One region of the Kribbella sp. NPDC058245 genome, then DNA from elsewhere that is predicted to be linked to it. Evidence: riboswitches for the same ligand, from Rfam matches in the RefSeq annotation. Region 1 holds a riboswitch; each other region holds the start of a gene.
What was found. Region 1 has a riboswitch for glycine ahead of gcvP (aminomethyl-transferring glycine dehydrogenase). Riboswitches for the same ligand answer to the same signal wherever they lie in the genome.
Positions count from the first base shown of each region.

Region 2: linked by a shared signal. The riboswitch ahead of gcvT (glycine cleavage system aminomethyltransferase GcvT) and the one ahead of gcvP (aminomethyl-transferring glycine dehydrogenase) in region 1 are both predicted to bind glycine.
Region 3: linked by a shared signal. The riboswitch ahead of ACFVWG_RS00635 (L-serine ammonia-lyase) and the one ahead of gcvP (aminomethyl-transferring glycine dehydrogenase) in region 1 are both predicted to bind glycine.

Region 1 is NZ_JBHVWY010000002.1:227,090-237,505, forward strand. Features, by position in the region: gene ACFVWG_RS04540 (lantibiotic dehydratase) at 1-1,048, opposite strand, end outside; gene ACFVWG_RS04545 (hypothetical protein) at 1,093-1,224, opposite strand; gene ACFVWG_RS04550 (lanthionine synthetase C family protein) at 1,271-2,479, opposite strand; gene ACFVWG_RS04555 (FDLD family class I lanthipeptide) at 2,500-2,640, opposite strand; gene ACFVWG_RS04560 (hypothetical protein) at 2,655-2,819, opposite strand; gene ACFVWG_RS04565 (hypothetical protein) at 2,943-3,074, shown strand; gene ACFVWG_RS04570 (hypothetical protein) at 3,087-3,233, opposite strand; gene ACFVWG_RS04575 (hypothetical protein) at 3,253-3,402, opposite strand; gene gcvP (aminomethyl-transferring glycine dehydrogenase) at 3,562-6,393, opposite strand; glycine riboswitch at 6,471-6,561, opposite strand; gene ACFVWG_RS04585 (MerR family transcriptional regulator) at 6,582-7,202, opposite strand; gene ACFVWG_RS04590 (bifunctional nuclease family protein) at 7,392-7,886, opposite strand; gene ACFVWG_RS04595 (MerR family transcriptional regulator) at 7,910-8,569, opposite strand; gene ACFVWG_RS04600 (FHA domain-containing protein) at 8,556-9,092, opposite strand; gene gcvH (glycine cleavage system protein GcvH) at 9,215-9,598, opposite strand; gene ACFVWG_RS04610 (DUF881 domain-containing protein) at 9,623-10,416, opposite strand, start outside.
Region 2 is NZ_JBHVWY010000021.1:12,533-22,948, reverse strand. Features, by position in the region: gene ACFVWG_RS36500 (hypothetical protein) at 1-76, opposite strand, end outside; gene ACFVWG_RS36495 (hypothetical protein) at 443-1,045, shown strand; gene ACFVWG_RS36490 (hypothetical protein) at 1,652-2,437, shown strand; gene ACFVWG_RS36485 (hypothetical protein) at 2,456-3,709, opposite strand; glycine riboswitch at 3,858-3,952, shown strand; gene gcvT (glycine cleavage system aminomethyltransferase GcvT) at 4,104-5,231, shown strand; gene gcvH (glycine cleavage system protein GcvH) at 5,231-5,605, shown strand; gene glyA (serine hydroxymethyltransferase) at 5,607-6,869, shown strand; gene ACFVWG_RS36465 (heparinase II/III family protein) at 7,104-9,029, shown strand; gene ACFVWG_RS36460 (plasmid stabilization protein) at 9,185-9,508, opposite strand; gene ACFVWG_RS36455 (hypothetical protein) at 9,666-9,827, shown strand; gene ACFVWG_RS36450 (DUF2797 domain-containing protein) at 9,869-10,416, shown strand, end outside.
Region 3 is NZ_JBHVWY010000001.1:116,838-127,253, forward strand. Features, by position in the region: gene ACFVWG_RS00590 (glycoside hydrolase domain-containing protein) at 1-512, shown strand, start outside; gene ACFVWG_RS00595 (biotin-dependent carboxyltransferase family protein) at 639-1,481, opposite strand; gene ACFVWG_RS00600 (allophanate hydrolase subunit 1) at 1,478-2,083, opposite strand; gene ACFVWG_RS00605 (LamB/YcsF family protein) at 2,083-2,835, opposite strand; gene ACFVWG_RS00610 (GntR family transcriptional regulator) at 2,941-3,663, shown strand; gene ACFVWG_RS00615 (aminopeptidase P family protein) at 3,711-5,135, shown strand; gene ACFVWG_RS00620 (hypothetical protein) at 5,310-5,537, shown strand; gene ACFVWG_RS00625 (alpha/beta fold hydrolase) at 5,661-7,058, opposite strand; gene ACFVWG_RS00630 (DUF3817 domain-containing protein) at 7,156-7,530, shown strand; glycine riboswitch at 7,528-7,625, shown strand; gene ACFVWG_RS00635 (L-serine ammonia-lyase) at 7,705-9,078, shown strand; gene ACFVWG_RS00640 (alpha/beta fold hydrolase) at 9,338-10,165, opposite strand; gene ACFVWG_RS00645 (hypothetical protein) at 10,227-10,416, opposite strand, start outside.

The DNA.
Region 1 (10,416 bases):
CGCGATCTCTGCCGTACCGGTCCTCGAACAAGGCCCGGTAGCCGTCCAAGAAGGACGTGCCGGCTGCTGACGGCGACAGTCGCGCCAGGAGCTCAGCAAGTCGGGCAGACTCCACCGCAACCTCGTGAGTGACGCGTCCCGTGAGCGGGAGAGCCATGTCGGTCTGGAACTGCGTGGCCGTCTCGCGCAGCGCCTTCGCCTTGGCAGCCAGCTTCGGGTACTCCGCAGCGGCGTGGTCGACGTCCAACCCGTCCCACTCGGCGATGTCGTCCAGCAGCTCGGTCAGGGCGGTCGCCTCCGCCCGCGCGGCAGGTACGGACGCGAGCCGGTCGGCGACGTACCGAGCTGGGTCGGGGATCGTGACCGGTGGACGCAGATCAGTCAGCAGCACGGTCTGCTCCCAGAGCTGCTGCAGCAGGCCTTCCACCTTCACCCGTGGTGCGCCGTTGGCAGCGAGCGCGTCGACCAGGTCGTTGTACGGAACAGGCGTGCGCGCGGCTTCGAGCACGGCCCGCACCACCGGCGTTGCGCGCAGGTTCACCGCGCGACCGGCTTCAGCGGGATCGGTCAGGACAGCTCGTTCGCTGAGGAACAGCCGGTCCGCGTGCAGGCTGGCCGCGGGGTTGGCGAACCAGCGCAGTCCGGCGCGGACATCCGGCTTCTGCTCCAGCTCGGCGATCAGCTCGATCAGCCAGCCCATGTCCGGCCGCGTCCGGATCTGTGCGGGCTCGGCGGTCAGCGCCAAGTCCGTCGTCTCACCCCACTGCGCCACTCCAACTCCGGCAAACGTCCCGTACGGCGTCGGTCGCGTCGACATGCGGATGAGATAGCGCTGCAGGCTGCTGCGCATCCGCCGCAACGCTTTCTCGGTGCGGGGCGGTTCGGTCAGCGCCCGCGAAAGGTCGCCGGCGCCGACCGCCAGTGCGCGCTGAATTCGGGGATCCGCCGGCAGTTCAGTGCCCGGCGCAACGGCCGTCGGCGGGTCAAGGAACGCCTCGACCGGCAGTAGCGGCGTACGCACCATCACCCAGTCCAACGGCCGAAACATGCGGCTCCCCTCAGCTCAGCGGTAGTTGACTGTCACCGAAACGGTCAGCAGTACTTCGATGTCGTGCACCGGACGGGTGCGGTCTCCGGCGGGTACCGCTCGTCCTCCCGCGCGTCCAGCGAGATCTCCTGCAGCCGAATATCAAGGTCGAAATCGTCGATCGTTGCCGTAGGCATCTTCATTCCCTTTCGATTGATTCCCACCAGCGCGGGGGTGCGCTGGTCAGCTCAGCAGCAGTACGTGGTCCCAGGACGGCTCGACCGGAGTGCTCGCAGCCAGCAACGCCAGTGCGACGCCGGCCGCGCCGTCCAGCAGACCGCCATGCTCACGCATCTCACCGGTCGCCGACTTTCGCGAGTAGTAGCCAGTGGCTATCTCCGGTCGGTACAGGTCAAGCACCCGCTCGGTCAGCTCGACAGCCGCCTCGGTGAACAGCGGCTCGTCCGTGTCGTTCGCGAACCGCACCATGATCTGCAGCAGGCCCGCGACGCCGTGGCAGAGTCCAGGTGAGTCCCCGGTCAGCCGCGCCGACCACGGCCGGCGATGCACTGCGGCCATCGCCTCGATCGCGAGCTGCCGCAACTTGTCGTCGCCGATCGCCTTACCTGCCAGGAACAGTGACCGCGCCACTCCGGGGCTGCCGTAGCACCACGCAGCCTGGGCCGGTCCCTCCCCTGACCCGTCACGCGTGACACACGCCGGCCAGTTCACACCCCACTCGTCGTCAACCCGCTGCGCGACCAGCCACTCGGCAGTTCGCGCGATCGCCTCTGTTTGCCGAGGGACGACGTACCCGTGGGAGAGGGCGATCGACAGGACCGCCAGTGGTCCCGGGATGCCGTGGGCGAGACCGCAGTTGTAGATGCCGTTCTCGTACCACTCGGCGATGGAGGTGTCCTTGCGGATTGCGTCCGGCGGGGTGAACCAGTTGGGCTCGTCCGGGCCGGAGTCGCACAACGCCACCAGCCCGGCCAGCTCCGGCCGGTCACGCAGCATGAGGTAGCGCTCCAAGCCGGCTAGGCCGCAGATGACGTCGAACGCTTCATAAGGTTGGTTGGCTGGTGAGCGGACGAACTCCGTGGACTGCTCGGCCGTCGCCGTCGCGATCCGGTCATCGAGGGTCGCCAGCAGACCGCCGTACCGGGTGCCCTCACGGGACAGGTATGCGGCTGTGGTCGCGATGCCGCCGATTCCGACGAACAGTCCGGGGTGATTCCGGCCGGCGGTCTCGAGGCCGCGGACTGCGGCGGTCAGTGCCTCATGTGCGTGCCGATCCCAGCCTGCGTCGGGAACGGTCCGGTCCAGCTGACCGAACAGCAACGCCTGCCCGGCCGAGCCGTCCAGCCCCGGCTCGGTCTCGGTCCGAACGCTCAGCCGCTCTGCCACCTCGAGCGCTCGCTCGGTCGCCGACCGAGCGAGTTCCCCGGACACCACTGACCGCCACGGTGGCATCAGCAGAAGTCCGAGGTGCAGCGCCTCGACGTGGTGGTGCAGTTGAGCTCGATAGTGGCCGGCGGGAACTTCTCGCCCTGTGCGTCCAGGCTCTGCAGCCGGATGTCGAGGTCGAAGTCGTCCATAGTTGCGGTAGGCATCGTTTCTCCTCCGGTCAGCAGTCGCCGGTCGGCTTGCAGTCGATCGGGCAGGTCCAGTCGGAGCAGCAAGGCTCCGAGTCCGGCCGGGTGCCGGACAGGAAGGGCTGGTCGATCCGCGGCCGGCCGATCGGTCCGAGCTGAATGTCCAGGTCGTAGTCGTCGAGCGTTGCGGTAGGCACGAAGGTCCTCCTGGTGGGTGAGCTGTTCTCCTCACCCTGAGGTCTTCCCAGCCCGGGACGACAGAGTCCCGGACCGGGAGAACCCGGGAAATCCTCCCTGGTCAGTCGAAGCAGCAGAAGTCGGTGCAGCAGGGATCGCTCCACGACCTGCTGGTCCGTGGCGGGATTGTCACGGACTCCACGCTGCGACTGCCGTCGTACGGCGTCAGCCGGATGTCGAGGTCGAACTCGTCGACCGAGGTTGTCGGCACGTGATCCTCCGGACGCTCAGTCGGTGCAGCAGCTGTCGCTGCAGCAGACGCCGTCCGACCACGGCCGGGTCGTGTGCACGGTCACCGCCCTGGGCACCGCCTGCGTGTCCAGCGGCCCGAGCCGGATGTCGAGATCGAACTCGTCAATGGTTGCTGTCGTCATGGTGATCTCCTGGGCCGGTTCAGCAGAGCGACGTGGGGTCGCAGAAGTCGGAGCAGCAGATGGCGTCCGACCACGGGCGGCTCGTGCGGGCAGTGGGCTCGAACTCGCTGTTGGCGGTCGGCCCGAGCTGGATGTCGAGATCGAAGTCGTCAACGGTTCCGGTGGACATAACGGTCCCCCTCCTGTGGGTGGCTGTTCTGCTGACCAGCCTGTGGCCGTGCTGTACCAGGACGACAGGGACGTCCGCCGGGAAGAACCGGGAAATGCTCCCGGCAACGGCAAAGGCCGCCTGCTGTGATCAGCAGACGGCCTTTGGGGTGGTGCGTGATTACTCGAACGACTCCGGGGACGGGCAGGAGCAGATCAGGTTGCGGTCGCCGTAGGCGCCGTCGATGCGGCGGACCGGCGGCCAGTACTTCGAGGCGCGGTCGACCGACTGCGGGAAGGCGGCCTCTTCGCGGGTGTAGGCGTGCTCCCACTTGTCGTTGATGACCGAGGCGGCGGTGTGCGGGGCGTTGACCAGCGGGTTGTCGTCGGCCGGCCACTCCCCTGCCGCGACCCGGTCGATCTCGTGCTTGATCGCGATCATCGCGTCGCAGAAGCGGTCCAGCTCGCCGAGGTCTTCGGACTCGGTGGGCTCGACCATCAGCGTGCCCGCGACCGGGAACGACATCGTCGGCGCGTGGAAGCCGTAGTCGACCAGGCGCTTCGCGACGTCGTCGACGCTGATGCCCGTCTCCTTGGTCATCGGCCGCAGGTCCAGGATGCACTCGTGTGCGACCAGGCCGTTCTCACCGGTGTAGAGGACCGGGAAGGCGCCCTCAAGCCGCTTGGCGACATAGTTCGCCGTCAGTACGGCGGCCTTGGTCGCGGCGGTCAGACCCTCGCCACCCATCATCCGGATGTAGGCCCACGAGATCGCCAGGACACCGGCAGAACCGAAGGGAGCCGCGCTGATCGGGCCGACGCCGGACTCGGGGCCGGCCTGGTCGAGCAGCGGGTGGTTCGGCAGGTACGGCGCGAGGTGCGCGGCGACCGCGACCGGGCCGACGCCCGGACCGCCACCGCCGTGCGGGATGCAGAAGGTCTTGTGCAGGTTCAGGTGGCTGACGTCGCCGCCGAACTGACCCGGCTTCGCGAGCCCGAGCAACGCGTTCAGGTTCGCCCCGTCGACGTACACCTGGCCGCCGTGCTCGTGGACGATCCGGCAGACCTCGGTCACGCTCTCCTCGTACACCCCGTGGGTGGACGGGTAGGTGATCATGATCGCGGCCAGCTTCTCCGCGTGCTCGGTGGTCTTGGCGCGCAGGTCGTCCAGGTCGATCGTGCCGTCATCGTTGCCCTTGACAACAACAACCTTCATCCCGGCCATCACGGCCGACGCAGCGTTCGTTCCGTGAGCGCTGGAAGGGATCAGGCAGACGTTGCGGTCCCCGTTGCCCTGGGCCCGGTGGTACCCGCGGATCGCGAGCAGCCCGGCGAGCTCACCCTGTGAGCCGGCGTTCGGCTGGATGGACACCTTCGCGTACCCGGTGACCTCGGCCAGCCAGCGCTCCAGCTGACCGATCAGCTTCACGTATCCGGCGGCGTCCTCGATCGGCGCCAGCGGGTGCATGTCGGCGAACTCCGGCCAGGTGACCGCTTCCATCTCGGTGGTCGCGTTCAGCTTCATCGTGCAGGAGCCGAGCGGGATCATGCCGCGGTCGAGCGCGTAGTCCTTGTCGGACAGCTTGCGCAGGTAGCGCAGCATCGACGTCTCGGACCGATGCGTGTTGAAGACGGGGTGCGTCAGGTACTCCGAGCTCCGCGGTACGGCGACCTCGGGCGCGGCCAGCGTGTCGTCGTACTGGACTCCGAAGGACTGGCAGACCCGGGTCAGCGCGGCGGCGTCGGTCTTCTCGTCACAGGAGATGCCGACGTGGTCGGCGTCGACCTGGCGCAGCCAGATGCCGTTCTGCCGGGCAGCGTCGACGACGTCGGCGGCCGCGCCGGGGACGCGGGCCAGCACGGTGTCGAAGAAGTCGCCGTGCACGACCTCGACGCCACCGGCGCGCAGCGACGCGGCCAGCTTGCCCGCGTAGTCGTGCACGCGGCCGGCGATAGCCTTTAGCCCATCCGGTCCGTGGTAAACGGCGTACATGGAGGCGACCACGGCCAGCAGGACCTGCGCCGTACAGATGTTGGAGGTCGCCTTCTCGCGACGGATGTGCTGCTCACGGGTCTGCAAGGCGAGCCGGTACGCCGGAGCGCCGTCCGCGTCGACCGAGACGCCGACGAGCCGGCCGGGCAGTGACCGCTCGAGACCGGCGCGGACCGAGATGAAGCCGGCGTGCGGACCGCCGTAGAAGAGCGGGACGCCGAAGCGCTGCGAGGAACCGATCACGATGTCGGCCCCGGCCTCACCCGGCGCCTCGAGCAGCGTCAGCGCGAGCAGGTCGGAGGCGACCGCGACCAGCGTCTCGCGCTCGTGCGCGGCGGTGATCAGCGGCTTGAGGTCGCGGACGGCACCGCCGGAGCCCGGGTACTGCACCAGGAAGCCGAAGAAGTCGCCCTCGGGCAGACCGCCGGTGGTGTCGGCGACGACCACCTCGATGTCCAGTGCCTCAGCGCGCGTCTGCACCACGGCGATCGTCTGCGCGAAGGTGTCCGCGTCGACGAGGAAGCGGTTCGACTTGCTCTTGCGGTTGGAGCGGTGGGCGAGCGTCATCGCCTCGGCGGCCGCGGTGCCCTCGTCGAGCAGCGACGCGTTCGCGGTCGGCAGACCGGTCAGGTCGGAGACCACGGTCTGGAAGTTCAGCAGCGCCTCGAGCCGGCCCTGGGAGATCTCCGGCTGGTACGGCGTGTAGGCCGTGTACCAGGCCGGGTTCTCGACCAGCCGGCGGACGATCACCGACGGCGTGAAGGTGCCGTAGTAGCCCTGGCCGATCATCGAGGTGGCGACGTTGTTGCGGGCCGCGAGCTGGCGCAGCTCGGTCAGCGCGTCGACCTCGGAGGCCGGCTCCGGCAGCCGCAGCGGCTCGGTAGACCGGATCGAGGCCGGTACGGCGGCATCCGCGAGCGCGTCGACATCGGCGTACCCGAGGAGTTCGACCATCCGCGCGACCTCGTCCGGGCGGGGCCCGATGTGCCGGTCGGCGAAGATTGCTGAAATTTCCGTCATCAAAGAGGCTCCGTTGCTGGCTGTAGCTTCCGGGGGCCTCCCCCTCTGTCACGCACGAGCGCACGCTTCAGAGTCGCCTATCGCACCCGGTCCATGGGCCTGAGAGGTTCCGGGGAGGAATTGCCCCTTCGGCGCCCGGTTTGCACGGGTCTCTCCCGAGTGCGGTGAACAGCTAGGTAGAGGGTACCTCAGCCGGTCATGCGGGCCCGGCGGCGGGCAGCGAGCTCGTCGCTCGCGTGGTTCTCGCCGTCGCCCTCACCGTGACCGTCGGCACGCTCGGTCGGCAGCTCGGACAGCGAGCCCTCGACCTCCCGCCAGACACCGCCGAGCGCGATGCCGAAGACGCCCTGGCCACCGGCCAGCAGGTCGATGACCTCGTCCGGCGAGGTGCACATGTAGACCGACGCGCCGTCGCTCATCAGCGTGATCTGGGTCAGGTCGTCGATGCCGCGCTTGCTCAGGTGGGCGATCGCGGTCCGGATCTGCTGCAGCGAGATCCCGGCGTCGAGAAGACGCTTGATCACCTTCAGCAACAGGACGTCACGGAAACCGTACAACCGCTGCGTACCCGAGCCGGTCGCCGGACGCACCGACGGCGAGACCAGGCCGGTGCGGGCCCAGTAGTCGAGCTGGCGGTAGGTGATCCCGGCCGCGGCGCAGGCCGTCGGTCCACGGAACCCGACATCCTCCGGCATCGGCCGCAGGTCGTCGTCGAACAGCAAGCCCTGGACGCCGGCCGCGGCGACCGCCTCGGCGCGTGCTTCGGACGTCGACTGCGCCGTCAGATCCGTGTCGCCGGTGCGTGTCACGCCTGAGCCTCCCTGGATACCTACTGGAACGAGTCACCTCCGTGGAGTAACTGCACCCCACAACTCCTTCACGGTAAGCCGCCGACCTGAGAGGGTCAACGACAACCGCTCCGAGCCGAATGCGTGTCGCGGCTCCCGCCCGAATCGTTACCTTCCCGGTCTTGCCTGGTTCAGGCGCCCAGAACCGGTTCAGCTCTTGTCGAAGTCCTCGGGGGTGATCTGGTCGAGGAACTCGCGGAAGCGCTCGACCTCCTCCTCTTCCTGGACCTCGTCGACGGCTCCGGACTCACTCTCCGGCACCGGGATCCCGGCCTCGGCGAGGATCTCGTCGGCGCAGAACACCGGCGTACCGGTCCGCAGCGCGATCGCGATCGAGTCCGACGGGCGGGCCGAGATCTCGGTCTTGTCGTCGAAGACCAGGATCGCCTCGAAGACGCCGTCGGTCAGGTTCACGATCCGGACCTGGGTGAGCGTGTGCCCGAGCACCCGGATCGTCTCCGCGAACAGGTCGTGGGTCAGCGGCCGGGGCGGCTCCATCCCCTGCTGGGCGAACGCGATCGCACTCGCCTCGGCCGCCCCGATCCAGATCGGCAGGTACCGCTCGCCGCCGACCTCCTTGAGCAGCACGATGGGCTGACTCGAGGGCATCTCGACCCGGACTCCGACTACGTCGACTTCGCGCACAAGTTCACCCTACTCCGCGCCGGTCAGCGCGGCAGCCGGGATCTCACCAGTGCCGTGTGCAACCGCACAGTCAGCGCCGCCAGCTCCTGGGTCTGATCGGTACGGCGGGGTCCGGTCACCTGCTCGATCAGCCCCACCTCGCGGTCGGCCGCGGTCCGGAACGGCCGCAGGTGCCGCGGCTCGATCCCGTACGTCGCGAGCTCGGCCGCCACCTGGGCGACCACGATCGCGTCCCCGCCGAAATGCTTGCCCTCGGCCACGATCAGGCCGTGACTCTCCAGTTCGGCGAGCAACGCCGTACTGACTCCGGCCGCGGCGCAGAGCTCCGCCCTGGTCAGCCGGAGATCGGTGCCGGTGGCACCGAAGTCGTCGGCGGCCGGCCCCGCGGCCGGCGTACTGGGAGCGATCGGCGGTCCACCCGCGGCCGGGCGCAGTCCGCGGTCGAGGGCACCGAGGTGCTCCTTGATGACCTTCAGCGGCAGGTACTGGTCGCGTTGTGCGGTCAGCACGTAGCGCAGCCGCTCGACATCGCCCGCGCTGAACTTGCGGTAGCCCGACGCGGTGCGCGCCGGTGTCACCAGCCCCTCGGCCTCGAGGAAACGGATCTTGGAGATGGTGACATCGGTGAACTCGGCCTGCAGCAGCTGCAGGACCTCGCCGATCGACAGCTCAGGCTTGGCCACTGGCGTAGTAGACGAGCCGGTACTTGCCGATCTGGACCTCGTCGCCGTTGCTCAGCTGGACCTCGTCGATCCGGTCCCGGTTCACGTAGGTGCCGTTCAGGCTGCCGACGTCACGGACCTTCACGCCGTACGCGTCGCGGCGGAACTCGGCGTGCCGGCGCGAGACCGTCACGTCGTCGAGGAAGATGTCGCTGTCCGGGTGCCGCCCGGCGGTGACCACGTCGACGTCGAGCAGGAACCGGCTGCCCGCGTTCGGGCCGCGCTGGACGATCAGCAGGGCCGACCCGGCCGGCAGCGCACCGACCGCGGCCTGGTCGTCGGCCGACAGCGGCTCGCCCTGGTCGAAGCGCTCGGTCTCCGGCTCGGCGCTGATCGGCGTCAGCATCGCGGTGTCCGTCACACCAGGCGTCGGCGTCGGCGTCGCGGCGGCCGGCCGATCCGCCCCAGGGAGCAGCGCTCCGCACTGCGAGCAGAAGCGGCTGCCCTCGGAGTTCTCGTGCCCGCACTGGTTGCAGAACGGCATGCTGTGATCCTCCCGATCGCCGTTAGGCGACGTTGTTTTCGTAGACCCCGTGATGACAAGTGTGGACCCGGGCCCCAACCCTCGACCAGCGGTTGAGGTCCGGTAAACCTATCAGTGCGTACCTAGCTCGGGTCGAGCTGGCCCTGGTAGGTCTCGGCGTCCATCAGCGCCTCGACCTCGGCGATGTCGTCGACCTCGATGTCGAGCAGCCAGCCCTCGCCGTACGGGTCGGTGTTGACCAGGTCGGGCTGATCGGCCAGGGCCTCGTTCACCGCGCGCACGGTGCCGTTCACCGGAGCGAACAGATCGCTCACACTCTTGGTCGACTCCAGCTCACCGCAGGAGTCACCGGCGCGCACCGCGCTGCCGACCTCGGGCAGCTGGACATACACGATGTCGCCGAGCGCGTCCTGCGCGAAGTCGGTGATACCGATCCGCACCGGAGCGTCCTCGTTGGCCTTCACCCATTCGTGCTCGGCCGTGTACTTCAGGTCTTCGGGGTACACCGTCGTTCCTCTTTCTCGAAGGAATTACTTGGTCGGGCTGGGCGCCGGGCGAGCGTAGCGATGCTCCTCCTGCGCGTGCAAGGCGGTGATGGAGACGCTGAGTTCCTCGTTCACGTCCGCCGTACCGCCGATCTGGGGACCGGTCACCTCACTGACCAGACCACCAGGAAAGTTGGACGCCTCGGCCAGGCTGTGCGAGTCGCCGATCGCCTCGATCACGTACGGCGAGTTCACCTTCGTGCCGTCGATCTGGATGCCGGGGGCGTCGTCGACGAAGTCCGTACTGGCCACGACCCGCGCCGTACCGTTGATCTGGATCGCCTCGGCGCCGGCGTCGCGCAGCTCCTCGATCGCGTCGAGCAGGTTGCTGGAAGTCATCTTGCCCTGCGGATCGTTCAGCGTGATCCGGACCCCGGGACCCCGGGCGGGCAGCGTGCCGGCCAGGATGCCGAGCGTCCGGATCTGGGCGTCGGCCTGCTCCTGAGCGGTCTTCGCCTTGTTGGCGCTGGAGGACAGCGTGTTCTTGCGCTCCTCCAGCTCGGCGATCTCGCTCTCCAGGCGCCGGGTGTTCTGGCCGAGGCCGTCGAGGATCGCGATCAGGTCCTCGCGGCGCGCGTTCTGGTAGCCGTCGTCGGCCCGGTTCACCCGGACCTGGACGACCGCGGTCGCGGCGACGAGGGCGAGGACCACGGCCACGATCGCCTGACCGCGGGACGGCTTGAAGCCGGCCTTCAGCCGCCGGAGGGCGAGGTTCGGGGTGCGCGGCTTCTTCGCGGACGGCATCGGCGTCGGTTCCACCGGGTGCGCCTGCTCGAGAG
Region 2 (10,416 bases), on a different contig from region 1:
TGACCGAGTTCACCGAACCCAGCTGCGGTGCACCCGGTCGCCGGTTGAGGCGCTGCGGGACCGGTGCCTCGCGCAACCACTCGACGATCCGAAGCTGCTAGGTCACGCAAGAAGCTCGACGCCGCCAGATGCTCGTTATCGGGAAAGATCACCCGCCAACGCAGCCCCAGTTCGAACTCCGCCACCCGACCCAGCGCAACACCCTCCACCGGCACACCCTCTCCAGCCACACATCTACAGCGTCAACCGATGTCCTGAAGAGTTCAGTCACTAGCCGAGTCGGCCTCGCTCCGGCTGATCGACGTCCCCACACCGGCCGGGCATTGATCGGCCTTACACGGTTCCGTGGTCGGTTGCGGTGTGATGTTTCCCCTTGTGGATAAGGGATCCGGGACGGTCGGCGATTTGCGCAGCCTCGCTCGGCGTGCGTAAACTAGAACGCATGTTCGACGATGACCTGACGCTGCTCACGACGCCCGACCTGCTGGAGTCGGCCGCCGAGCAGCGTGCGTTGTCGAACCGGGCCGATGCCCGGGTGCTCGAACATGCCCTGGTTTACGCCGACCGTTTCCACCCTGATGCGTGTGCGGCGCGGGCTGGTCGCCGTTCGTTCGAGGGGCGTGAGCGTGGCGTGGTGCTGGGCGGTGAGGGCTGCCCGGAGATTCTGGAGTTCGCGATCGGTGAGTTCGCGGTCGTCATGGGTGTCTCACCCGGGGTCGGGCGCGGGATCATCGGTGACGCCTTGGCGTTGCGTCACCGGTTCCCGTTGACGTGGGTGAAGGTGTTGTCGGGTGAGGCGACGCCGTGGAAGGCGTGCCAGATCGTGCGTGACTGCGCCGGTCTGTCCGAGGAGGCCGCCCAGTACGTCGATGGCCGGGTCGCCGATCTGATCGACACCATCACCCCGTACCGGCTGGACAAGATCGTCAAGGCGGCGAAGATGCACGCCGACCCCGACGGCGCTCGTGCCGAGGCGGCCGCGAAGGTTCGTGAACGTGGCGTGTTCGTGGGGCGTTCTGATGAGCACGGAACCAAGACCATCTAAATCCGTACGTCGGTTGGTGCGGCCACCCGGTTCGATGCCATCATCGAAGCGCTCGGCGATGCACAGCAGTCCCTGGGTGATACCCGCTCACTACAGTTCCGCCGAGCCGAGGCGGTAGGCATCCTCGCTGACCCCGTCTTCGCCCAAGAGCTCCTGGATCAAACCCACCACGCCGCGACCGCCACTCCGGACACCACAGGTTCAACTACGCCGGCCCCAAACCCGGCAGCCCCGCAGACTCCCACCACGGACCCCGAACCTTCGAGCTCCACCACCCCAGGTTCCAGCACTGGCACCGCCCCGGCCCCGCACACTCCTACCCAAAGCGCCACAGCCCCGAGCCTCGCAACCCCACAGACTCCCACCTCGACTCCCGCGGCTTCGAGCTCCACCGCCTCAGGCCTTCCCGCTCTCAATGCCCTGGCCCCGAGCCCCGCCACCCCGCAGACTCCCACCCCGGGCTCCGCGGCCCCAAGCTCCACCGCGTCGGGTGCTCCCTGCCCCACGCCCACCTCGGACAGTGCAACGGCACTGAAGGATGTCAGCCCGGAGCTGCGGCAGCGCGACGCCGGTGGCGAGGACGACTGGGACGAGTGCTCGACGAGCATGGTCGAGCCAGGGCTGGATGATGAGGCCGACCGGGACGCTCCGCACCCGAGCATCAGCAAACTGCCGGACCCCTTGGACCGCCCCGATCACCCGAACCGCTGGCCAGTGGAACCATTCGACCCCGCCTCGGCGCGTGAAACCGACAGCGACACCGGCGAGCCCATGGACGCCGCAGCACAACGCGCACTTGCCAGTCGGCTCGCGCAGATCAAACGCGACGCCTATGCCCGGCTCGCATCCGCGACAACGCCAAGCGCTCACTCACGCCCAAGTACCGCCGCGCGCCCAGGTAAGACCGAGATCTATGTCCACCTCACCGACCAGACCCTCGCAGCCGGCGACGGCGTGATCCGGGTCGAAGGGCACGGGCCCTCACTGGCCTCGCAACTGGGTGAGCTGATCGGGTACGGGCCCTACATCGTCAAGCCGGTCATCGACCTCAACCAAGCGGTCTCGGTCAACTGCTACGAAGCAACCGACCGGATCCGGGAACGCGTCAAACTCACTCACCCGGTCGAACTGTTCCCTTACGGCACCCGCGAAACCAGCCGGAGCATCGACCTCGACCACATCACGCCCTACAACCCACTCGGCCCACCAGGCCAAACCAGCACCACCAACCTCGCACCCCTCAGCCGCTACGGCCACCGGGTGAAAACCCACGCGTCCGGATGGACGTTCCGCCGAATCAGCCCCACCACCCTCGAATGGAGAACACCCCATGGATTCGTCTTCCACGTCGACCCCAACGGCACGCACCGGATCTTCGAAACCGTCGGCTAATCCCCTCAACTCGGGTCACTAACGCGGCGGGTACGGGGAGTCCTGGAGGCCTAGGTTCTTCCAGACGAAGCGCGGGATCCAGGCGAGGAAGTCGCGGAGGATCAGGGAGTTGCGGGCGATCGTCTGGTGGTCGTGGCGGCCGGCGTCGAACCAGACCCAGTTGCCGACGACCTGGAACGAGGCCGGCTCGGTGGCCATCAGGAACTCCATCTGGCGCGGGTGGATGACGTCGTACGCGAACTTCTGGTCGCGGGCGTGGATCGCGAACCTCTTGTTGAAGGCTTCGCTCTCGAAACTGATGCCGGCGCCGAGGCCACGCCTGCTGACCTGGATCCAGGGCATGTGCACCGGCAGCTCGAAGCCGAGGATCGGCTCGCTGTGGTTCTCGGTGACGGTGCGGGTGGTGGTGCGGCCCTCGGAGTCGGTGGAGGTTTCGGTGCGGGTGGTCTTCCAGTGGTGGGTGAAGGCGACGAACGGCGGGCCGTCGCCGTCGCGACCGCGGATCACGTCGCTGGTGCTGTGGTCGTGGCCGCTGCGCGTGGTCGGTGTGCTCTGCAGCAGGCTGTCGTCCTGGCCGATCCAGTACCAGTCCGGGTGCTGGTAGAAGCCCAGGCGGGCCTCGTGCTCGGGCTGCATCCAGTGGTCGAGCGGTGTGGCATCGATCGCGGTGGCGATGGCGGCCAACTGCTCCAGCCACGGCGCGAGCAGCTCGGGGTCCTTACGCGGCGGATCCTGGATGACCAGCTGGTCGCCGTCGATGCTGAGATTCACGCCCGGCTGACTCCCGGCCAGCGTGAGCAAGGCAGTGCAGAGCTGGCCGCTCAGCACCTCGTTGGCGAACGCCGGGTCCTGTACGCCGACCGTCCAGCCGGTGCCGAGTTGCGGCGGAACGGGCACCATGGTCGCGGAGACACCGGCCCGGGGCTGCGTCTGCCCGCCGGTGATCCACAGCTCGGGCAGGCGGCGCGACAACGTCACCATGCCGACCCAACCCTTCCAGTACTCGCTGTCGTACTCGATCACCTGAAATGCCCGTCCGCTGCCGGTCAGGCCGGTGATCTGATCGTCCGGCGAGCGCTTGAAGCCCAGCCCGAACGGCGGGTTGTTCAGCCGCGCGACCGTGGCGAACGACGGGCTGCCGACGAAGGTCCAGCCGCGGTCCCGCAGTGACTTGAGATACCGCTGGCGCCGGACGAACCACACAACGACCGCCAGCACGCCGATCAGCGACAGCCCGCTCACTACCAGGGGCAAGGTCGACAGTCCGCTCATCGTGTCCCTCTCAGTTGTCCGATCCGCCGGTCCAGGATCTGCCCCAGTACGACGGCGTGGACGGGCGGTTGGATCCAACCACATTTGCCGGTCCCTCGGCGGCAGGTCGGCTGCTAGAGTCGGCGGCCTAACTGCATATCGCGCCGTTCGAATCGGGGCGGGAGAGTCCGGGTGCAGCACAGCCCGGCGCCGAAGGAGCAAATCTCCCCAGAATCTCTCAGGCCCACTGACCGTTCCGATGAGGCGAACTCTGGAAAGACAGGTCCGCTCGGACCTGCACCCACGGTGCAAACCGCCCGATCCGGCGGCGAAGCTCTCAGGTACCGATGACAGAGCGGGGAGGTCACCCAGCAGTGGCACCGCATGGTGCCTGACCGAGGGAGCCTCCCAACCTATGGCAGAGTCGCGCGCGACTGCTTTGCACGCAGAACATCAACAGCTCGGTGCTTCGTTCATTGCCTTCGCTCAAAATGAACAGAGCGCCGGCTGGACGATGCCGGTGCGCTACACCTCCGACATCGCCGAGCACTCCGCTGTCCGGACCACGGCGGGCCTGTTCGACCTGTCCCACATGGGCGAGCTCGAGGTGATCGGCGCCACCGCCGCGCAGGCGCTCGACCGCAGCCTGGTCGGGCAGCCGTCGAAGATCGCGCCCGGCCGCGCGCGGTACTCGATGCTGTGCGCCGAGGACGGCGGCATCATCGACGACCTGGTCGTCTACCGGCTCGCCGACGACCACTTCCTGATCGTCGCGAACGCCAGCAATACAGCAGTTGTCCATGCTGAGCTGGCCGCGCGGGTGGCCGACTTCGCGATCGAGGTTCGCGACGCCACGGACTGCTGGGCGCTGATCGCGGTCCAGGGGCCGGTCTCCGCGGAGATCCTGACCGAGCTGACCGAGGCCGATCTGCCCGCCCTCAAGTACTACGCGATCACCGAAGCGAAGCTTGCCGGGAGCAACATCCTGCTCGCCCGCACCGGGTACACCGGTGAAGACGGTTTCGAGATCTACTGCCGCCCGGACGAGGCCGCGCGGATCTGGGCCGACCTGCTCCGGACCGGAACGCCGTACGGGCTCAAGCCGGCTGGGCTGGCCTGCCGGGACACGCTGCGTCTCGAGGCCGGGATGCCGCTCTACGGCAACGAACTCAGCCGCGAGCTGACACCGTTCGAAGCCGGGCTCGGCCGGGTCGTCGCCTTCAGCAAGGAAGCTGACTTCGTCGGCCGCGAGGCACTCGCCCGTCGCCGCGACGAGGGCGCCCAGCGGGTGCTCGTCGGCCTCACCTCAGCCGGGCGGCGGTCGCCGCGCAGCGGGTACGCCGTACTGGATCCGGCGACCGGCCGGGATATCGGCACGGTCACGAGTGGCGCGCCGTCGCCGACGCTCGGGCATCCGATCGCGATGGCGTACGTCGACGCGAGCTACGAGGAAGCGGGAACCCGGCTGCAGGTCGACATCCGTGGCACGCACGACGACGTGACTGTCGTCCCCCTCCCCTTCTACCGCCGCCAGGAGTCCTGATGTCTGTCCCCACTGAACTTCACTACACCGCGGACCACGAGTGGGTCGCGGTCGATGGCGACGTCGCTACGGTCGGCATCACCGCCTTCGCGGGCGAGGCCCTGGGAGATGTCGTGTACGTCGACCTGCCGGCTGTCGGCACCGCGATCGCCACCGGCGACGCGTGCGGTGAGATCGAGTCGACCAAGTCGGTCAGCGACCTGTTCGCGCCGGTCGACGGCGAGGTCGTCGAGCTCAACGAAGCCGTCGTGGCCGATCCCGGCCTGCTGAACACCGACCCGTACCAGGCCGGCTGGCTGGTTCGGATCAAGGTCACCGGACCCACCAATCTGCTGGATGCCGGTGCCTACGAGGCACTGATCGGAGGCGAATGAGATGAGCACCCTCAACCAGTCCCTGGCCGAGTTCGACCCGGAGATCCACGCGGCGGTGACGGCCGAGCTCGGCCGTCAGCGCGACACCCTGGAGCTCATCGCCAGCGAGAACTTCGCCCCGATCGCGGTGATGGAAGCGCAGGGTTCCGTCCTCACCAACAAGTACGCCGAGGGCTACCCCGGCCGCCGGTACTACGGCGGCTGCGAGCACGTCGATGTCGTCGAGCAGCTGGCGATCGACCGGGTCAAGGCACTGTTCGGTGCCGACTTCGCCAATGTCCAGCCGCATTCCGGTGCACAGGCGAACGCCGCCACGATGTTCGCGCTGCTCAACCCGGGTGACACAATCCTCGGCCTCGATCTCGCGCACGGCGGTCACCTCACCCACGGGATGCGGCTCAACTACAGCGGCAAGCTGTACGACGTGGTCGCGTATCACGTCCGCGACACCGACTTCGTGGTCGACATGGCCGAGGTCGAGCGGCTCGCGCTGGAGCACCGGCCGAAGCTGATCGTCGCGGGTTGGTCGGCGTACCCGCTGCAGCTCGACTTCGCCGAGTTCCGGCGGATCGCCGATCTGGTCGGCGCCTACCTGATGGTCGACATGGCGCACTTCGCCGGCCTGGTCGCGGCCGGACTGCACCCGAACCCGGTCGCGCACGCCGATGTGGTCACCACCACGACCCACAAGACCCTCGGCGGTCCGCGCGGTGGCGTCATCCTCACCAACCGGGCGGACCTGGCGAAGAAGTTCAATTCCGCCGTCTTCCCGGGCCAGCAGGGTGGTCCGCTGGAGCACGTGATCGCCGGCAAGGCGGTCGCATTCAAGCTCGCCGCAACGGAGGAGTTCCGCGACCGGCAGCGCCGTACGCTCGAGGGCGCCCAGGCGATCGCGACCCGGTTGCTGGCCGACGACGTCCGGGCCGCTGGGATCTCGGTGCTCACCGGCGGGACGCAGGTACACCTCGTCCTGGTCGACCTGCGGAACTCCGAGCTGGACGGGCAGCAGGCCGAGGACCGGCTGCACTCGGTCGGCCTGACGGTGAACCGGAACGCGGTGCCGTTCGACCCGCGGCCGCCGGTGGTCTCCTCCGGACTCCGGATCGGTACGCCGGCCCTGGCGGCTCGTGGTTTCGGGCCGGCCGAGTTCGCGGAGGTCGCGGACATCATCGCCACCGCGCTCGTCGACCCGGCCGATCTCGACGCGCTCCGCGAGCGGGTCGGCCTGCTCACCCAGAAGTTCCCGCTGTACCCGGAGCTCTGACTCCCTTACCAGCAACGGAATTGCCACTAGTGGCAATTCCGGCTCCGCTTCGGGGCTTCATGCAACGGTTCGGCCCGAGCCAAGCGTTCTTGCCTACATAAGGGTCCTGACCGGAAGTTCCGAGGCCGGGGCCGGGGGCATCGACACCTCTCTTCACCGACCTCCCCCGGACCAGTCTGTGCCTATTCCGGTCTAGACCTGTATTTGCCATGGGCGGGTTCGGAGGAGGCTGGGGTGGCTCAACACAAGCAACTGCGCCGCAAGGTCGGGAACACGGTCGCTTTGATCACGGCGTGTGTCCTGGTCTGCGGGATCGCGTTCGCCGGAGCGGTCATCCTGCTGGGCGAGAACCGGCGGCTGACCGCGAGCGGAGCACCATCCTCCTCTCCCCTGCGGCAGGCGCCGACGGCCGTGCCGTCGCCAGGGGCGAAGAAGCCTGCGAAGCCGGTCGCCAGCGGCTACGCGTGCCCGGGCTACAGCGGTCTGCAGAAATCCGTCCTGCTCCCGATGATGCTCAACGACACCTTTGCCTGGGGCAACAACGCGGCGTACAAGGTGGGTAACGGTTCCGGCGACATCAAGTGGGAATCGGACCCTTACACCGACCCGAGCTGGCATCTGTGGCTGCACTCGCTGCGCTGGCTGGGCAATGGAATCGACTCGACCCGGGCCGGCAACGCCAAGGCCAAGGCCAGGAACCACACGCTCGGGATCATCCAGGACTGGGTGAAGGACAACCCATTCCCCTGGAAGAATGACGCGAGTGCGTCCGAGTCGACGATGCACCGGACCAACGTGCTGATCTGTACCCGGCAGGCACTCCTCACCGGTCTTCATACGCGCACACTGCCGGCGCAGTACAAATGGCTCGACGACGCGCTGCTCACGCACGCGCAGTACATGATCGACCACTGGAGCGGGATCCGGAACCACGGCACCGACGAGAGCATCGCGCTGTTCGGCGTCGGCTGTACCTTCGGCCGCCAGGACCTGATGACGAAGGCCCGCGACCGGCTCAACTCGGCCGTCGTCCAGTCCATCGACGCCGAGGGAACGACCAACGAGCAGTCCGTCGGGTACGCCGGCTTCAACTACCGGCTCTGGGGCCGCGCGGCCGAAGTCGTCCGGCGCTGCGGGGTCGATCCCGGCCCGGCGATCGAGGCCCGGCGGAAGCTCCTGGCCGACTGGATGGCACTCGCCACGAAGCCGAACGGCGAGCTGTTCCAGATCGGCAACACCACGCAGGAGAAGGTCCACAGCGAGCCCGGTACGCCGTGGGAGTTCGTCGCGACGCAGGGAAAGTCGGGCCCGCACCCGGTCCGTCGTACCGGGATCTTCAAGGGCGGCTTCATCTTCGGCCGGACCGGCTGGGGTGAGCAGCGGGCGTTCGGCGCGGAATCGGCGTACAGCATCCGGTTCGGGCCGGCGGCGCTGTACCACGGCCACGACGACCACACGTCGATCAACTACAACTGGCACGGCCAGGACATCCTGATCGACCCTGGGTACTACGGCTACAAGAAGGGCGACGTCCAGGACTGGGCCCCGAGCCAGGCGGCTCACAACGTGATGACCATCCCGACCGCCCAGAGCAAGAAGGTGCCGACGCGGCTGGTGGGCTCGGCCAGTACGTCGAACTCGGACTACTACGAGCTCGCCGACCAACCCGCCGAAGGGGTCAACCGGGCTCGCGACCTACTCGTCCTGAAGGACCCGGACGTCGTCATCGCGCTGGACCGCGGGGTGTCGTCGAGCGAGCAGCGCTACGAGACCTTGTGGCACCTGCCGCCCGGTCAGAACGTCACCGTGCAGTCGCCCACCACAGCGGTGGCAACCGGCGGGAAAGTGCAGACCCACCTGTTCCAGATCCCGTTCAGTGACGTGAACGGGACCACCACGGTCGAGCAGGGCAAGTCGAACCCGGCCCAGGGCTGGTACCTCCCGGACATCTTCCACACCAAGCCGGCTCCGGTCGTCAAGTTCACCCAGACCGGTCAGAACGCCCGCATCCTGTCCGTCATCGCCCCCGCGGCCACCGGCGAACAGGTCTCCTACACCACCCGTTCCGCCGGCCCGAACTTCTTCGTCGACCTCACGGTCGGCGCCACCAAGGTCACCATCAAGGTCACCCCCGACGGCCGCCTCACCCGAATGAACTGACCTCTTTGGCCGACGCCGAAGTCCGCTTTCACCCAGCATCGAATCCTTTGAGCGCCCACCCGCCCCGAGGTCGACTACACCCACGCCCGCACCAGACCTGAGGGAGGCGACATGGCCGTCAAGGACCAGTAGTTCGCGAGCGCGGTCGGCCGCTGTCAGCGGCCGACTGCGCGTTCCAGCTCCGCCTTGTTCATCTTGGAGCGGCCCTTGACGCCCTTGTCCTTGGCCTCGTTGTAGAGCTGCGCCTTGGTGCGGCCGCCCGAGCCCTTGTGCGACCGGAGGCCGCCGCGGCGACTCGACGAGATGTCATGGGTGGAGCTGCGGCTCGACTCCTTCGCCTCGCCGGACCGGGCGCGCTCCTTGTTCACCGTCCGCGCCGCGATCTCCTCCGCCACGTCCTCGCTGCGGCCGCTCTTCTTGAGGCCGGCCTTGATGTGTTCGTACTGCCGTTCCCGCTTCTTGCTCGACCCAGCAGGCATCGTCCAAACTCCTTTCGGCGTCCGCCCGGTACCCAAATGGTGTGTAAAGACACCAGGGGGCCGGACAACTTCGTTGCTCGCCATCGCGTCATGAAGTCGCGCGGGGTACGTCTCACCAGCACGGAAGGCGGTCGAGCGAGCGGATGGGGTGTTACAGATGAGCCATGACGGTGGTGGATCGGTGGAGCAGGTGGGTGATATCTGCCGGTTCGCGTGGGCTGTCGGCGGGCAGTCACATGTCTGCCGGCAGGGAGACGGTCACGCGTTACCGCACAAATGCGGGTACTGCGGCGTCGAGGAGCACGACAAGCCGCACTAACCGCCAGAGACTGTCCGGGGCGCCGTCTAGAGTCAGCGCCCATGAGCGAACCTCCCCGCGTTGCCGGACTGGTCTGGAACGACGGCCTGCCCCAGCTGGAGTGGTCCGCCACCACACCACGTACTCCGCTTCGCCTGGGTGACGAGATCGCCTTCGGCGCCGGTCAGGACCGCCAGTGCCTCGGCATCTGGCGCAACGGCAAGCGCCTCGGCTGCCCGACCAGGACACCGCTCGCCGCCGCCGCGCACGGTCCGCTCTGCCCCGAATGCCAGACGATGGATCGTTCAAACTCGATCGCCGCCGACACCCGCCTCGACGATCCCCGCGAGTTCGCCGTCTACCTCGCGCACCACGGCAGCCGCGTCAAGATCGGCATCACCGCCGCTGACCGCGGCTCGGCCCGCCTCCTCGAGCAGGGCGCGCTCAGCTCCGCCTTCCTGTCCGGCGGCACCCTGGCCGCGGCCCGCCGCGTGGAGCGGCTCTTCACCTCCGCCTTCGGCGTGACCGACCGCGTCACCTCACCCACCAAGCGCACCGCCCGGCTGAGCCCGCCGACCGCCGCCGAGCGAGCCACCGAACTCCGCGACCT
Region 3 (10,416 bases), on a different contig from region 1:
CGTTCACGGCCGATGCGTCGGTGATGCTGGTCGACGAGATCGAGGCGTACGGCGCCATCGGCCCGGCCAACCTCGCCGCAGGCGCGTCGTACACGAAGGACAACCCGCCGCACGCGAACTACCCCGACACCGGGAACAAGGAGTCGACGGACGGCGTGATCGCCGGGCACCACGATGACACCTTCAGCTACGGCTACAACTTCGGAGTCGGTACGACGGGCTGGCGGAAGGTGACCGTGGACCTGGGGTCGGTGCAGCAGCTCGGGCGGATCGAGGTGCACGACAACTTCGACGGGGTGACCAAGTACTCGCCGGACAAGGTGCGGATCTCGGCCGGTGAGACCCTGGACAGCGTGACCGAGATCGCCGCCACGAGTGTCTCGTCGGCGCAGTGGTTCCGGTTCCCCGTGCAGACGAAAGCGCGGTACGTGCAGGTCGAGTACGAGAAGTACTCACAGGGCAACGCGGCCGACTGGATCTTCGTCGACGAGATCGCGGTCTACCCCAGCTGACGAGCCCGAACTGACCCGCGCCACCAGATGCGGCCGGAGACAGGACGCGGGCGCTGGAGACCTGCTGCCACAGGTCTCCGCCCGTCACTTCTTGTCTCCGGCCACCTGTGATGGCCGGGGCGGGGATCAACTGGTGAAGCGGATTCCTTGGCCGGGGCGGAGTTGGGCGCACGCCGGTAGGGACGCCGCCGCCACGTAGGCGATCACGGGGTAGCCGCCGGTGACGGGGTGATCGGCGAGGAAGACGACGGGGAGGCCGGAGGGCGGGATCTGGATCGCGCCGAGGGCCATGCCTTCGCTGGAGAGCTCCCCGTCGCGGGCGCGCTCCAGCGGGGTGCCGTCGAGGCGGACGCCGACGCGGTTGCTGTTGCTGCTGACCTCGTAGGTCTGTCCGAGGAACGACGACCAGCCGGCATCGGTGAACCAGTCGCGGCGTGGGCCCGGGGTGATGCGGACGGACACGGTGCCGGCCGCGGGGTCCGCGACCGCGGCCAGGTCGACGCCCGGCATCGGTCCACACGTGCGGCCGACCGGCAACGTCGTACCGGCTTGGAGGGGTGCCGGGCCGAGGCCGGAGAGCAGGTCGGTCGAGCGAGAACCGAGAACCGCCGGTACGTCGATGCCGCCGCGAACCGCGATGTACGTGCGCAATCCGCTGCGTGGCGGGCCGAAACGCAGGACCTCCCCGGCGCGCAACACAGTCGGTGCATTCAGCGGTACGCCGGTACACGGGGCGCCGGTGATGGCGATCGTGAGGTCGACGTCGGCATGCAGGACCAGGCCGCCGAAGGTGATCTCGAGGGCGGCCGCGCCGGGATGGTTTCCAACCAACCGGTTGGATAGCGCGTACGACGTGGGGTCGCACGCGCCCGAGGTGGGGACACCGAGGGCGCCCTGACCGATCCGGCCCACGTCCTGAATCGTTGCCAAGGGCCCCGTTTCCAACACGGTGACACTGGACGGGATCATCCGCGGCCCGCGTCGACGAAGCGGACCCGGCGGCCGGGATGGAACAGGGCCGCGGGATCACGTTGCTGGTCGAAGATCTTCAGCTCGGTCCGTCCGATCAGCTGCCAGCCGCCGGGCGACTCCCGCGGGTAGACCCCGCTGAACTCGCCGGCCAGGCCGACCGCGCCGACCGGGACCTTGGTGCGGGGTGACGAACGGCGCGGGATGTTCCAGTCCGACGTACCGGTCAGGTAGCCGAAACCGGGAGCGAACCCGCAGAACGCCACGGTCCACTCTTCACCGGTATGACGCTCGACGACCTCAGCCGGGCTGCAGTCGAGCAACTCGGCGACGTCGCGCAGGTCCTCGCCGTCGTACCAGACCGGGACCTCCAAGAGATCGCCCGCGCTCCGAGCCGTGGTCAAGGGCTGCACGCCAAGCAGATGGCGATGCAGGACATCCAGGCTGCCAAGAGTTGTCACGAGTACGGTTCGAGCGGCCGGAACGATGTCGACCGCATCAACCGGCCGATCGGCGAGCAGTGCCGTGTAGTAGCCGAGCACCTCGTCGAGATCATCGAGCTCCACCAGCAACGCGGAGTCGCCCGCGGGCAGGATCCGCATCAGCGGCCGAACGGGCTCAGCGTGACGCCGGCATCCTCCAGCGCGGCGCGAACCCGGCGGGCGATGTCGACCGCCCCCGGCGTATCACCGTGCACGCAGATCGAGGCGGCGTCCACAGTCAGCTCACCACCCGCGCTGTCGGTGATCGGCCGGCCGGTGGCCATCGCCGTACAGCGGGCTGCGATCTCGTCGGCGTCGTGCAGCACTGAGCCGGCTTCGCGGCGGGAGACCAGCGTGCCCTCGGGTGTGTAGGCGCGATCGGCGAAGGCTTCGTGGATCACGGTGAGGCCTGCCTCGGCGGCAAGTCGCAACCACGCTGAGCCGGGGAGGCCGAGCACCGGGAGCGTGCGGTCGTAGTCCGCGACTGCGCCGACGACGGCTGCCGCCTGGGCCTCGTGGTGGCCGATCGTGTTGTAGAGCGCGCCGTGCGGCTTCACGTAGCGAACGCGATCCCCGGCGATCCGGGCGAACGCGTCGAGAGCGCCGAGTTGGTAGACGATCTCGTCGCGCAGCGCATCCGGTTCGATGTCGACGAAGCGGCGGCCGAACCCGGCCTTGTCGGCGTACCCGACGTGGGCGCCGATGGCGACGCCGCGCTCGACCGCCTGGCCGGTCACCCGGCGCATGATCGACGGGTCGCCGGCGTGGAAGCCGCAGGCGACGTTGGCACTCGTGACGACGTCGAGCAGCGCACTGTCGTCACCCATCGGCCAGGAGCCGAAGCCCTCGCCCAGGTCTGCGTTGAGGTCCATCCTTGTCCTCCTCGGCCGGTAGAACGAGACTAGAGATTGTTCAACAATCCTGCAAGAGGATGGTTCTACTTTCCCTGATCACCTGTGGTGAGCGATGATGCGGCCATGAGTAGCGGTGAGGCAGACGGCAACCGGCAGGCGTGGTTGCGGACGGTCGCCGCGGATGTCGCGCGGCTCGACCGCAGCAGCTCCGCCGAGCGTGCCGCCGACATCCTGCGGCGCAGTATCACCGAGGGTGCGCTCCCGCCCGGTGCCCAGTTGTCCGAGGTCGAACTGACCGAGGTCCTGGAGGTCAGCCGGAACACGCTGCGCGAGGCGTTCCGGCTGCTCACCCACGAGGGCCTGCTGATCTACAAACTGCACCGCGGAGTCTTCGTCCCGGAGCTCGACGAGGCGGACGTGGTCGACCTCTACCGGCTGCGCCGCGTGCTCGAGGTGGACGTCGTCCGCGGTCTCGCCGAGCGTGACCCCGAGCTGCCCGCGGCTCGGCTCGAACCGCTGCAGGACGACGTCGAGGCGGCTGAGGCTGCGGCCCTGGCGGATCGCTGGCCGGCCGTCGGTACGGCGAACATGCGCTTCCATCAGCATCTGATCGGGCTGGCCGACAGCGCCCGGATGGACGCGATGACCGGCCGTCTCCTCGCGGAGCTGCGGCTCCTCTTTCACGTGATCGCGACGCCGCGCGAGCTGCACGAGCCCTATATCGCCCGGAACCGCGCGCTTTTCGAGCTCCTCGAGGCCCGCCAGTACGACGACGCCGCGGCCGCGCTGAATCAGTACCTGGTCGAGTCGGAAATCGCCATCCTCGAAGCCTTCCGCGCCCGCTGATCCATAAGGGGTTGCGCGCCCCCAGCACGACCTGAGTTGATGGATCCATGACCGACGAGCGGACCGACCAGACGCCCAAGTCCTACCGCCCTATCGACGCCAAAGGTTTCCGCGAGTCGATCGCGCGGGGCTGGGGCGCGGTGGACCGTTCCGTCAGCGTGCCGGACGGGCTGGCCGAGGCCGCCGCCGCGCATCGGCGCAAGCTCACCGCGGCTCTGCCGGGCCGGCGGATCGCGATCGGGGCCGGGCATGCGCCGGTGCGTTCCAACGACACCGACTACGACTTCCGCGCCGACAGCGACTTCGTCTGGCTGACCGGTTGCCAGGCCGAGGGCGCCGTACTGGTGCTGTCGGCCAACGGTGACGCCACCCTGTACCTGCGGGAGGCGGCCGGGCCGGAGGAGGCCGACTTCTTCGCGAACGCGCGCGACGGTGAGCTGTGGATCGGCCCGGTACCGGGCCTCAAGGACTGGTCGGACGCGCTGCAGATCGCCTGCCGCCCGATCGAGGAGCTGCCGTCCGCGGTGCGTGGCGCGGTTCCGTTCATGCTGTCCATCCCCGGCGTCGATCCGATGCTCGACGCGCTGGTGCGGACCGCGCCGTACGACGGTAACGAGCTGCGGCAGACGATTGCCGAGCTGCGCCGGATCAAGGACGACTGGGAGCTCGACCAGCTGCGCGAGGCTGTCGCGGCCAGCGTGCTCGCGTTCGAGGATGTGGCGCGCGAACTGCCCGAGGCGATCCGCGGTGGGGGCGAGCGGTGGCTGCAAGGCACCTTCGACCGTCGCGCACGGACGGCCGGTAACGGCGTCGGCTACGCGTCGATCGTTGCTGCGGGCAAGCATGCGCCGGTGCTGCACTGGGTTCGCAACGACGGCGCTGTGAACGAGGGCGACGTGATCCTGCTCGACGCGGGTGTCGAGACCCGCACCCTCTACACGGCTGACGTGACGCGGACATTCCCGGCCACCGGCGAGTACACCGCGGCTCAGCGGCAGGTTCACGACCTGGTGCACAAGGCGCAGCTCGCGGCACTTGGTGCAGTGAAGGCAGGAGCGCCGTACCGGGCCTTCCAGCATGAGGCGATGGTCGTGCTCGCCGAGGGCCTGCGCGACTGGGGCCTGCTCGACGCGTCGGTCGACGAGCTGCTCGGGCCGGACGGTCAGCAGCACCGCCGCTTCATCGTCTGCGGGACCGGCCACTACATCGGCCTCGACGTCCACGACTGCGACGCGGCTCGCCCGGAGACGTACTTCGCCGGCGAGATCGAGGCCGGGATGGCGCTCGCGGTCGAGCCTGGGCTCTACTTCCACCCGAACGACGAGACCGTGCCGCCCGAACTGCGCGGGATCGGTATCCGGATCGAGGACAACGTCGTGGTGCACTCTGACCGGCTGGAAATCCTCACCGAGGCCCTCCCGATCGACACCGACGGCCTCGAGAAGTGGACCCGGAAGCACCTCAACAGATAGTAATCGTCCGATCACCGAAAATTACCGGTCACCTGCAGTAACGAATCCCGGCGGCGCCACGATGTAGTCGTCGGGGAGGGTCGAACTCGGCCCGGCGCGTGACAGTGGGGGGCCGCGGTCACGCGCCGGCCGGATTCGGAACCCGGATCAGGGGAGATCCACGGGGGAGTGGCCATGAATCTGCGAGTGAGGGTCGTCCATTACGGCCAGGCGCACTGGTACGCCGACATCGACGACGCGGATGATCCGCAGCCCGACGACCCGTTCTGGTACGTCGACCACTGCCGCACCCACGCCCAAGCACTTGAGGCCGCCTGCGCCCAGCTCGCCACTCTGACGAGCCGGGTAGTCCGCGGCGACCGCCTCTACCGAGTCCTCGAGGTCACCGGCGTAGCAGTCTGATCCGTAGCGTCCGAAAGACACGCGGTCCACGTACTGCATTCCTTCGGACGCTAATGAGGTCACTGCGCTAACGTCCGAAAACACGCCGACTACGTACTGCGTTGCTTCGGACGTTGGCGGGGGTCAGCCGGTCGGCGGTACGGCGGCGCACGTCGTACCGGGTCTTGGTACTGCGAGGTTGATGAGGTAGTTGTCGACCGTCGAGGTCATGCAGGTGCCCTTGTAGTAGCTGCCGTGGCCCCAGCCTTCGTAGGTGAGCAGTACGCCGTTGCGGCCGAGCTGGCGCTGCACGCTCTGGGCCATCGTGTACGCCGTTGCCGGGTCGTGGATCGCATTCGCCAGCAGGACTGGGGTCTTGAGGTTGTGAACGTCCAGGCGGTGCTGGGGATTGTTGGCTTTCGGCGCGCCTAGACAGAGTGAGATCGCCATGAACTGACCCGGGTACGGCATGTCCGGGTTGTTGCGGGCGAGTCGGTCTAGGAGAGCTTTGTAGTCGCGGTAGGTGCGGACCTGCAGATTCCAGTCCTGGCAGAACGGGACGAGCGTGTTGGCGACGAGCTCGGTGGTTGGCGGCGGCTGGGTGGGGATGACGCCCGACTTCAGGATGGTCGCCAGGGTGTTCCACTGCGGGCCGTAGAGCTGGCGGAAGACCACGAAGGATGCGTTGAACGGGTTGGCTGCTTGGGTTCTGAGCTCTTTCCAGCGGGCGCGGACGTCCTGACCGTGCAGCGCGCAGGTCGTCGTCTGATCGCACCACTTCACGAACTCGTCGAACGAGTCCTGGACCGACGCGGCCTGCGGGTCGAGGAACTGGCGTGGTGTCGCGAGGCTGTGGTCGAGGACGCTCTCCAGGACCATCGCGCGCACGTGCTGCGGGTGGGTCTCGGCGTACTGCGCTCCGAGCGGGGTGCCGTAGGAGCTGCCATGGAACGTGATGCGGGATTCGCCGAGAGCACGGCGGATCGCGTCCACGTCGCGCACGGTCTGCCAGGTGTCGACGTGGTCGTAGAGCGGGCCGGTGTGGGCGCGGCAGTCGGCGGCGAGGCGGCGGTTGTAGTCGATCAGCGCGTCGAAGCCTGCTTGGTCGGGGACGAGCGGTGACGGCATCGCGGCGTACAGGCTGGCGGTGCACTTGACCGGGTTGCTGCGCGCGATCCCGCGCGGGTCGAAGCTGACGATGTCGAAGCGGTCCTGCAGGTCCGGGCTGAAGCGGCTGATCCCGGTCTTGATCCGGTCGACGCCGGAGTCACCCGGGCCGCCCGGTCCGAAGACGAGTGCGCCGACGCGGTCCTTCTTCGCCGTACGGCGGGCGATCGCGAGGCCCAAGGTTGGTCCGTTCGGGTCCCGCCAGTCGACGGGGAGTTGCAACGTCGCGCACTCCGAGCCTTTGACGACGAGCGGATCTTCCTTGCCTTCGACCTTGCAGTCGGTCCAGTGGACAGCGGCCGATGCCGGCAGGACGGCGAGGCTTGAAGCGGTGACGGTGAGGATCACACCCCACGCGAGCGATCTGAGTCTCATCTGATCGATCCTTCGGCAACCGCTTGCTCCCCACATCGGGGACAGTCCCCCAGACCACCCCGGCTGCGGCTTGGGGGACTTGTTAGGGTCGAGCGCGATGACACACTCACGGTGGTTCCGGACGGTGGCGATCGCCGAGGCGATCTCGTGGACCGGTCTGTTGATCGGCATGCTGTTCAAGTACGTGCTGTCCGACAACGAGGCCGGCGTGAAGCTGTTCGGCCCGATCCACGGCGGCGTCTTCGTCGTGTACGTCGTCACCGTGCTGGTCGTGCGGAAGCCGCTGCGCTGGTCGTGGCCAGTGACGCTGGCCGCGCTGGCCGCCAGTGTTCCGCCGCTGTTCACCTGGTTCTTCGAGATCTGGGCTAGAGGTCGTGAGACCACCGCTCCCGACCTACGCACCGGCCGGATTGACGCCGGCCCGAAGGCCGCCGTACCGTCCTCGACGGAAGCTAATTCAACAGCCGCATGAACCCGTGCGGGAGAGACCCAGGCTGCGTTCGACCTGGGCGCCGTAGGAGCAACTCTCCCCAAGAATCTCTCAGGCACCTTCACCGTACGGGCGAGGCACCTCTGGAAGGCAGCAGCCTGACAGAGCGGGGAGGACACCACTCTCGGTCAACGACGACCGGAAGGGACCTCCAGTATGGCGATCAGCGTCTTCGACCTGTTCAGTATCGGGATCGGCCCGTCGAGCTCACACACCGTGGGACCGATGCGCGCCGCCCGCACGTTCGTGCTCGGCCTGCAGGATGCGCGTCTTCTGACCGCGACTGCCCGGGTCGAGTCCCAGTTGTTCGGGTCGCTCGGTGCGACCGGGCACGGCCACGGCAGCAACAAGGCGGTGCTGCTCGGGCTCGAGGGTGAAGATCCCGAGACCGTCGCCACCCACTCCGTCGACGCCCGCGTCGAGACGATCCGCGAGCGCGGCCGGCTGTTGCTGGCCGGCGTCCACGAGATCGTGTACGACGACAACACCGACCTCGTGATGCACCGGCGGAAGGCCCTTCCGTACCACCCGAACGGGATGAGCTTCGTGGCTCGCGGTGCAGACGGCGCCGTACTGCGGGAGCGCACGTACTACTCCGTCGGCGGTGGGTTCGTGGTCGACGAAAACGCGGCGGCCGGCGACCGGATCGTGCCGGACAGCACCGTGCTCAAGTACCCCTTCCTGAGCGGTGCAGAGTTGCTCGACCGCTGCCGGGAGTCGGGGCTGTCGATCGGCGAGGTGATGCTCGCCAACGAGCAGGCCTGGCGGACCGAGGAAGAGATCCACGGCGGCCTGCTGAAGATCTGGCAGGTGATGCAGGACTGCGTGCAGGAGGGTTGCGAGACCGAGGGCGTGTTGCCGGGCGGTCTGAAGGTGCCGCGGCGCGCGCACCTGCTGCACAACAAGCTCACCCGCGATCCGTGGTCGGTCGACCCGCTGAAGGTGATGGACTGGGTCAACCTGTTCGCCCTCGCGGTCAACGAGCAGAACGCTTCCGGTGGGCGGATCGTCACGGCTCCGACGAATGGTGCCGCGGGCATCATTCCCGCCGTACTGCATTACTACCGGCGGTTCATTCCGGGGGCGACCGATGACGGTTGCGTTCGGTTCCTGCTGGTGGCGGCGGCGATCGGCGTTCTGTACAAGGAGAATGCGTCGATCTCCGGGGCCGAGGTCGGCTGTCAGGGCGAGGTCGGTTCGGCGTGCTCGATGGCTGCGGCCGGCCTGTGTGAGCTGCTCGGCGGTACGCCGGAACAGGTCGAGAACGCGGCCGAGATCGCGATGGAGCACAACCTCGGCCTGACCTGCGACCCGGTCGGCGGGCTGGTGCAGATCCCGTGTATCGAGCGGAACGCGATGGCCGCGGTGAAGGCGATCAACGCGGCCCGGATGGCGATGCACGGCGACGGCGTCCACGTTGTGACGCTCGACAAGGTCATCAAAACTATGCGTGAAACCGGCGCGGACATGAAGATCAAGTACAAGGAAACGTCCCGTGGCGGCCTGGCCGTCAACGTGATCGAATGCTGACGTGCAGGCGCCGCTCACCGACACTGTCCTGATGCCGGTCCTCCTCTGGACCGGACGCTGACAAGCGGCGACCGGCCGACTCCGCCGTACCCGACCACCTAACGTCCGAAGAACCGGAGACGGGCCCTCCGATCTTTCGGACGTAACGCGGCAACCCAGCGAACCCCATCTGATGGGTTCACCCACGAGCTTGTGGGTTCTGGACCCGCATGCGGGTGGGGAACCCACAACGTGATGGGTCCACCCATGAGATGCGGGGTCAGGGGTGGGTGGTTTCGAGGATGGTTTGGGCTACTAGGGCGGGGGCGTCGTTCATGGGGACGTGGCCGGCGTCGAGGAGCGGGATGATGCGGGCGCTGGGGAGTTGGAGGTGGGCGCGGGCGGCTTGGACCGGGGGGAGGATGCGGTCGTGGGTGCCCCAGGCGATGGTGACGGGGAGGTTGGGGACGTCGCCTTCGAAGGTGGCGCCGGCGCGGGCGTGGGCGGCGACGCGGTCGAAGCCGACGCAGTCGCGGAGGGCGCGGGACTCGGCGACGACGGCGTCGGGGTCGCGGAGGGCCGGGCGGTGGTAGATGGTGCCGGTGAGGACGCGGCGGCCGGCGGGGGTGCGGGAGAGGCGCTGGACGGTGGGATCCGGCGTACGGCGGGCGACGCGGCGGAGGTTGGTGAGCAGGCCGATGGCCCAGCGGTTCTCGCGGGGTGTCCAGAAGCCGGCCGGGGCGAGGGCGGTGACCGAGCGGACCAGGTCGAGCTGACCCATGCGGAGCGAGACCAGGCCGCCGAGGGAGTTGCCGGCGATGTGCGGCCGGTCGATGTCGAGGGCCTTGCAGAGGGCGTCGACGGTGTAGGCGAGGCTGTCGAGTTCGTCCGGGACACCCAGTGGGATGTCGGGGGATTCGCCGAAGCCGGGGAAGTCGAGCGCGATCACGTCGTGGTGCTCGGCGAGCTCGTCGAGCACCGGGGCGAAGGCCTGCCAGTGGTGACCGATGCCGTGCAGCAGCACCAGCGGGTCGCCTGACCCCTTGCGGTAGTAGGCGACCTCGACGCCCGGGACGCCGGCCACGGTGACGCTTGCGGTTGCGCTCATGACCTCATCGTGAACCTACTACCGCGTCCTGTCATCGTGACATGGTCGATGTCACATAGCTTTAATAAGCTTCGACCTCGCTGGTAGCGGCGTTGCCGGTGACTGTGGGTTCCAGGTTGATCTTCCAGGACTTGTCCGGCCCGAACGCCTGGTCGAACTTCTGGAACGAGCACCCGCTCCCGAACTGGCGCCGATCCGAACTCCACTCCGCGCCACTCTTGTAGTACAGGTGGTACGCCCCGCCGATCCGG